3 regions of the Streptosporangium sp. NPDC049644 genome follow, and region 1 is predicted to be linked to each of the others. Evidence: riboswitches for the same ligand, from Rfam matches in the RefSeq annotation. Region 1 holds a riboswitch; each other region holds the start of a gene.

Region 1 (2,257 bases):
GCCGTGGCCTGGGCGGCCCGCCGCCGCCTGATCTAGGCCCTTCCCTTGGGGCTTCGCCCACTGCGGTCGGGTGGCGTCTCGCCGCGTTGTCGTCGGCCACCGCACCCGCGGGGCACGAGTCCCGGGGGCGCGACTCCGGGGAGCACCGCCCGACCGGCCCTCGGCAGGGCAGGGTTCGCCGGGCAGGAGCGGGCGCGCTCCTGCCGAGGGCCGGTCGGCTCGGCCGCTCAGTCGGCGATCCGCACCCCGCCGGCGAAGGGCCGGTTGTCGATCGTGGCGATGTGGATGACGTCACCCGTCCGGGGCGCGTGGACCATCAGGCCCGCGCCGATGTAGATCCCGACGTGGTGCAGGTCGCTGTAGAAGAAGACCAGGTCGCCTGGGCGCAGATCGTTTCTGGAGATGTGGGTGCCCGCGGTCCACTGGTTGCCGGTGTAGTGCGGCAGGCTGATGCCGACCTTCTGGTAGGCCCACATGACCAGCCCGGAGCAGTCGAAGGAGTTGGGGCCCTCGGCGCCCCAGACGTACGGCTTGAGTTGCTGGGTGAGCGCCCAGCGGGCCGCCTCCGCCGCCTTGCCGCTGCCCACGATGGGCACGTCGACCTTCACCCGGGCACCCCTGTTGCTGACGGCCCTGGTGCGCACCTCGCTGAACAGGTCGCTCTCGACCCGCGCGACCAGTCGCTCGATCTTGCTGCGCTTGCCATCGATCTCCTCCAGGAGCGCCTTGACCTCCGAGGTCCTCGCCTTGGCGCTGGCCTGTGCCCGCTCGGCGGCCTCGATCGCCCGGCCGACCTGGGCGACCTCCTCACTCTGTTGCTGCTGGAGGGCGTAGTTGGTGGTGGCCTGGTCGAGGAAGGTGTCGGGGTCGGTCGCCTGGGTGAAGGCGAGTCCGGAGTTCAGGCCGCCGGACATGTAGTTGCTCTGCGCGAGGAGGGTGGCCTTGGTGCGCCGGGTCGCGAGCTCCGACTCGCTCGTCGCGAGGGTCTTCTTGGCACTTTCCGCGGCTCGCTGGGCCTGCTTGAGCCTGACCCGTTCGCCGTTGTACTGCTCGGCGAGCGTGCCGATCTCCTCGTGCAGCTTCTCGGCCTGCTTGGCCAGTTGCTGGAGGCTGGGCTCGGGATCCGCCGTGGCCGAGACCAGGGGGGTGCCGAGGGTCATGATGGCGAACGCCAGGCCGATGACCGCCATGCGGCGACTCCGCCTCCGCGGCGCGCGTTCTCGACAGCGGGCGTCGCCGCCCGCGTGCTCTCCTGCGCGGTCGCGCATGCGCTTCACCAACGGGCTCCTCTCCTCGGCCGCCTACCGGGTTAGCTGACGGGTTCGGGCCGGAGGCAGCCCTACCGGGTGCGCCGGTGGCACTCGGATTCACCCCGAAGGACGTGGTGGGTCCCCGGTTCCCCTGGTCGGGAGATTCGGCGGGTCAGGCTTTTTACGTCTCTGACATCGAGCACGGAGATTAGTGCACTCGTGGTTCCTGCTCAACCAGAACTGCGAACTCAGTAGAGGTTTCGCAACTGAAATGTCACGGAAAGATCACATGGCAATATGATCAACATGGCCATTACGCTGCCTTTGCCTTCCTCGCGGTGGTCCCGGCGCGGGTCTTCCCTGGTCCGGGACCGTGCCAAAGATGAGCTGCGACACATCGGAGGCGTCGTGCGCCCAGCGTGGTAAACCAACTACCAAGGGTCATGTGATGCCTTCGGGGCCGGAGTTAAGGATGAGCCGTAATTGAAGGCCGGAGAGGACGTACGCTGATCGGTCATGGAGCAGCTTGCGGAGCATTCTCCCGTGCCGTTCGCGAACCCCGGGAAAGAAGGGGAGCGGCGAACCGGATCCGAGGGAGAGGGGCGGGAATCACCCGCTCCCGGCGTCACCCCGGCGGTCACGGTCCGTCGCGCCCGCACCCCGGACGTCCGCGCCATCAGGCGGCTCGTCGACACCTACGGTGGAGCCGGCCCGCGCCTGCTGGAGAAGGCCACCGTCACCCTGTACGAGGACATCCAGGAGTTCTGGGTCGCGACCGACGCTGAGGGGATGATCCTCGGTTGCGGGGCGCTCCATGTCCTCTGGGAGGATCTTGCCGAGATCCGGACCGTTGCCGTCGATCCGACCCGCCGGGGGATGGGAATCGGCCATCGGATCGTCTCGGCGCTCATCCGCACGGCCGCCGAACTGGGGCTGCGCAGGGTCTTCTGCCTGACCTTCGAGGTCGACTTCTTCGCCCGGCACGGATTTCAGGAGATCCAGGGCAC
Region 2 (2,257 bases), on a different contig from region 1:
GGCCCTGCGCCGCGTCCGTGTCTTCACCATCGGCTTCGGCACCACGAACCCGGCCCCGATGGTCTGCGACAACTCACAGTTCGACGGCCGCGGATTCGGCGGCTGGGGCGGCGGCTTCGGCGGTCGCGGCGGATTCGACAGGGGCCGCAACCCCCGTGTCATCGACGAGCCCGCACTCAAACGGATAGCCCAGACCACCGGCGGCTCCTACCACCGCGCTGAGAACGCCGACCAGCTCCAGAGCGCCCTCGACGCCCTCCCCGGCAGCTTCACCGTCATCCGGCAACAGGTCGACACCGCCCCCGCCTTCGCCGCCGGGGGCGCCGCCCTCGTCACCGCGGCCCTGTCCCTCTCCCTCTGGTGGAATCGCCCCCGGACACCGACCCGCTGACGTACCCGTGGCCGCAACGCCTCAGCGGCCCCCGCGGGGACGGCGCTAGTACATCGAGATGTGCGGGTGGTCGTAGTGGTTGGCGGTGATGCCGCCGCGGTTGGACATGGTTCTCCAGCCGGAGCCGTGGTTGATGCGCTGGCGCCAGATCACGTACTTCACCCCGAGCTTGGCCTTGTTCTTGATGGCCCAGGCGGCGATCTCGTCGCCGAGCCGGAGATTGGCGGCCGAGGGCATCGTGCCGCCGGTGCTCATCATGAAGTCGCAGGCGCGGCCGAGGGGGTGCTCGCCGCCGTCGTTCGCGGACCGGTAGCAACCGACCGAGTACGGGAGGTCGAAGCGTCTCTTGACGGCCTCACGCATGATCCGGGTCCGGTCGGTGATGTTGTCGGCGCCGGTGGGGAGTTGCGGGGCCCAGCTGCCGTCGGCGCGGCGCCCGGAGCCGACGGGGGCGAGCTGGTCGAGCTTGTTCTTGATGTCCTTGATCACGTCTTCGACCTCGTCGCGCTGGGTCTGCATCTCTCTGGCCTCCTCACCGATGTCGTCGGTGAGCTTGGCGGCCGTCTCGGTCGCCCTCTTCCTGCGTTCGAGGCTCTCGGCGAAACCCTGCAGGTGGGCGCTCTGCTGGGCGGTGAGCTGCTCCATCACCGCGGCTCCCCCCATGTCGTCGGCGAACAGCAGCGCGGGCAGGCCGCCGGTGCTGCTCTGGTAACGGAGCTGGACTATGGAGTCGACCTGCTTCTCCGCCCTGGCGTAGAGGTCCTCGGCCCTGGCCAGGTTCTGCTTGGCGACGGCCTCGGCCTTCTGCGCCTTCTTGAGGGACTCGCGCTTGGCCGCGTAGGCCTCGATCAGCGAGTCGACCTTCTTGCCGAGTTTGGCCAGCTCGGCGCGGAGCTTGGCCTCGGTCGGCTTGGGCTCCGCGCTTCCCGCGGTGGGGGCGCCGAGGGTGAACGTGGCGATCAGGCTCGCACAAAGGGCCAGAGCCGCATGCCGACGGAACGTGGGGGACGGGGCCGCCACGAACTCTCCTCTCCTTCCGCCTACCGGGTTAGCTGACGGGTTCGGGCTGGAGAACGCCCTTCCACCGAAGTGGTTTCACCCCAGGTGCGGTGGTTCCCCGGCTCCCGGGCGATGCGCCTGGGATTAGGCATATCGGCTGTTGCAGCCGATGTGGGAAGGATAGTAGTGGTAAACAGAGGGTCACGCGACTTCAAGACGAGACCAATTGGTGATCAGTTCGTGACAACAGAGCGCAGAAGGTGTGCTGCCTCCTCGGGCAGCACGTCGTTCACGAAGGCGCCCATGGCCGACTCGGAGCCGGCGAGATATTTCAGCTTGTTCGGCGCGCGGCGGATGCTGAACAGCTCCATGTGCGCGTACGACAGGTCACGACCGGTGTTGACCGGCGCCTGGTGCCAGGCCGCGATGTAGGGCATCGGCACGCCGAACAGTCCGTCGAGGCGGCGGAGCACGTCGGTGTAGAGCGGTCCGAACGCCGCGCGCTCCGCGGGCTCCAGGCCGACCAGATCGGGGACCTGCCGGTGGGGGTAGAGGTGGACCTCCACCGGCCAGCGGGCCGCGGCCGGGACGAACGCCGTCCAGTGCTCGTTCGAGGCCACCACCCGGATCCCGGCCTCCCGCTCCGCGGCGAGCACGTCGGCGAACAGGTTGCCGCCGGTCCGCTCCCGGTGCCGCCCGGCCGCCCCGAGGGTCAGCCTGGTGCGCGGGGTCACGTAGGGGTACGCGTAGATCTGGCCGTGCGGGTGGAGCAGGGTGATGCCGATCTCGGCTCCCCGGTTCTCGAAGCAGAACACCTGCTCCACGCCCGGCATCGCCGACAACTCCGCCGTACGGTCGATCCAGGCC
Region 3 (2,257 bases), on a different contig from region 1:
GTACGCCGGGCGAGACGGCGTTCCGGCCGCCAGGTAGCCTGAGATGAAATGCGCCAGGTCCCAACCTGCCGCGACGGGGTCTGACAGGGGTGGGCCGGCGACTCTCCGGCGCCACGCCCAGATCACCGGTCCGTGATCCGGACCCGTGACATCAGGCCTGGTCGGAGCCCTGATCGGAGTCTCGACCATTGCCCTGCTCGCATCCGACCGAGACGAGATTCGCCATGTACGACATGTATCCCTGGAACCACGCCGAAGAGGTCAAGGACGAGGCCGCCGAGGCGCTCCAGACCGCCCTGGACCGCCGGGACAACGGTGGTTCTCCAATTCGCTGAACCGGTTCCCGGCGCCGACGGGGTTCCCTCGGCCGATCAGCCGGCGTGTCTCATCCGTCGGTCGCGAGTTTGATCTGCTCGGTCAACCTGACCCCCTGCGGATCGGGGCGCACCGCGCCGACGAAGGAGGACCGGCGCCAGGCGCTGAGCTTCTCCTCCTTGACCACGTCGCCGCTCCGCGGGGCGTGGACCATGTAGCCGGGCCTGGTGATCATGCCGACATGGCCGAGACCGCTGAAGAAGGCCAGGTCACCGGGCTTGAGGTCCTTCCAGGCGATCTTCTTGGAGAAGGCGGCGTACTGGTCGTTGGTGACGCGGGGCAGCTTGATCCCGGCGGCGCCGTAGGCGCGGAGCATCAGGCCCGAGCAGTCGAAGCCGCCGTTGCCGGTGCCACCCCAGACGTAGGGCGTGCCGCGCTTGGACATGGCCCACTTCACGGCCGTCTGCCAGGCGGGCTTGGGGGTCGCGCTCTTCAGTGCCGCCTTCAACCTGACGGTGCCGAGCGCGGGGGTCTCGGGGGAGGGGAGAGGGGAGGCGGCCAGTGCCGCCGTCGGCGCCATGGCCGAGGCCGCGAACACCGCGGCGCCTGAGACGAGGATGGACAGGACGCGAGAGTACATCTTGCCGGACAGGATGATTCCTTCCATAAGGCCGGCCGGGTGAGCTGTCGGGCTCGGGCGTGGAGGCCGCCCTACGGCGCGAAAACGCACCGATTCGCCCCAAGGAATCCCGTGATGGCGGCCGGGAACGCGCTCCGGGGCGGAGCGAGGTTCCCGGGGGCCCGGTGGATCCCGAAAAAAGTGGTTCCCCGGCTCCGTACGGGCCGGTAGGGGGATGGTCCGTACGGATTAGGCGTCAATGTGAATGGGGAGGACGATAACGAAACCTCACGAAACGGTCAATAGGGAGCAAAAAAGGACAAAGTGATCACGCGGGCGGATGCGTGGACACGTCCGAAGAGTGAGATCGGTGTTCGATCACCGAGACGGACAGGTAAGGTGCCTGCATGGATTCGCGTAACATTCGCCTGGCGGTCATCCCCGGGGACGGGATCGGAGTCGAGGTCGTCACCGAGGGCCTGAAGGTCCTCGAAGCGGTCGGCACCAAGGTGGAGACCACCACGTACGACCTCGGGGCCAAGCGCTACCACGAGACCGGTGAGACCCTGCCCGACCCGCTGCTCGACGAGCTACGCGGATACGACGCGATCCTGCTCGGCGCGGTCGGCGACCCCAGCGTGCCCCCGGGCATCCTGGAGCGCGACCTGCTGCTCAAGCTCCGCTTCCAGCTCGACCACTATGTGAACCTCCGCCCGGTCAAGCTCTTCCCCGGCGTCGAGACGCCGCTGGGCAAGGCCCGCCCCGAGGACATCGACATGATCGTCATCCGGGAGGGCACCGAGGGCCCCTACGCCGGTGCCGGAGGCGCCATGCGCCGTGGCACGCCGCACGAGATCGCCACCCAGGAGTCGCTGAACACCGCCTACGGTGTCGAGCGCGTGGTGCGCTACGCCTTCGAGAAGGCGGTGGCCCGCCCCCGCAAGAAGCTGACGCTGGTCCACAAGACCAACGTGCTCACCTACGCCGGTGACCTCTGGGCCCGCACGTTCGACCGGATCAGCGTGGAGTACCCCGAGGTCCAGACCGACTACTGCCACGTCGACGCGGCCTCGATGTTCTTCGTCAGCCAGCCGGAGCGCTTCGACGTGATCGTCACCGACAACCTCTTCGGTGACATCCTCACCGACATCGGCGCGGCGATCGCCGGCGGCATCGGCCTGGCGGCCAGCGGCAACGTCAACCCCGACCGCACCGCGCCGAGCATGTTCGAGCCGGTGCACGGCAGCGCCCCGGACATCGCGGGCCAGGGCAAGGCCGACCCGACCGCCACGATCCTGTCGGTCGCCATGCTCCTGGACCACC

The links. A riboswitch is a leader RNA that binds a small molecule or an ion and turns the genes downstream of it on or off. The one in region 1 is predicted to bind cyclic di-AMP.
Region 2: it holds a riboswitch for cyclic di-AMP, as region 1 does, so the genes downstream of both, AB0J58_RS23205 (hypothetical protein) here and AB0J58_RS29280 (NlpC/P60 family protein) in region 1, are expected to answer to the same signal.
Region 3: it holds a riboswitch for cyclic di-AMP, as region 1 does, so the genes downstream of both, AB0J58_RS08735 (C40 family peptidase) here and AB0J58_RS29280 (NlpC/P60 family protein) in region 1, are expected to answer to the same signal.

The regions. Positions count from the first base shown of each region.
Region 1 covers NZ_JBFAOJ010000063.1:1,114-3,370, forward strand. Annotated here, with positions in the region: gene AB0J58_RS29275 (LuxR C-terminal-related transcriptional regulator) at 1-36, shown strand, start outside; gene AB0J58_RS29280 (NlpC/P60 family protein) at 228-1,190, opposite strand; cyclic di-AMP (ydaO/yuaA leader) riboswitch at 1,283-1,430, opposite strand; gene AB0J58_RS29285 (amino-acid N-acetyltransferase) at 1,767-2,257, shown strand, end outside.
Region 2 covers NZ_JBFAOJ010000042.1:11,156-13,412, reverse strand. Annotated here, with positions in the region: gene AB0J58_RS23210 (VWA domain-containing protein) at 1-391, shown strand, start outside; gene AB0J58_RS23205 (hypothetical protein) at 437-1,411, opposite strand; cyclic di-AMP (ydaO/yuaA leader) riboswitch at 1,415-1,551, opposite strand; gene galT (galactose-1-phosphate uridylyltransferase) at 1,624-2,257, opposite strand, start outside.
Region 3 covers NZ_JBFAOJ010000011.1:125-2,381, forward strand. Annotated here, with positions in the region: gene AB0J58_RS08735 (C40 family peptidase) at 386-955, opposite strand; cyclic di-AMP (ydaO/yuaA leader) riboswitch at 970-1,200, opposite strand; gene AB0J58_RS08740 (3-isopropylmalate dehydrogenase) at 1,342-2,257, shown strand, end outside.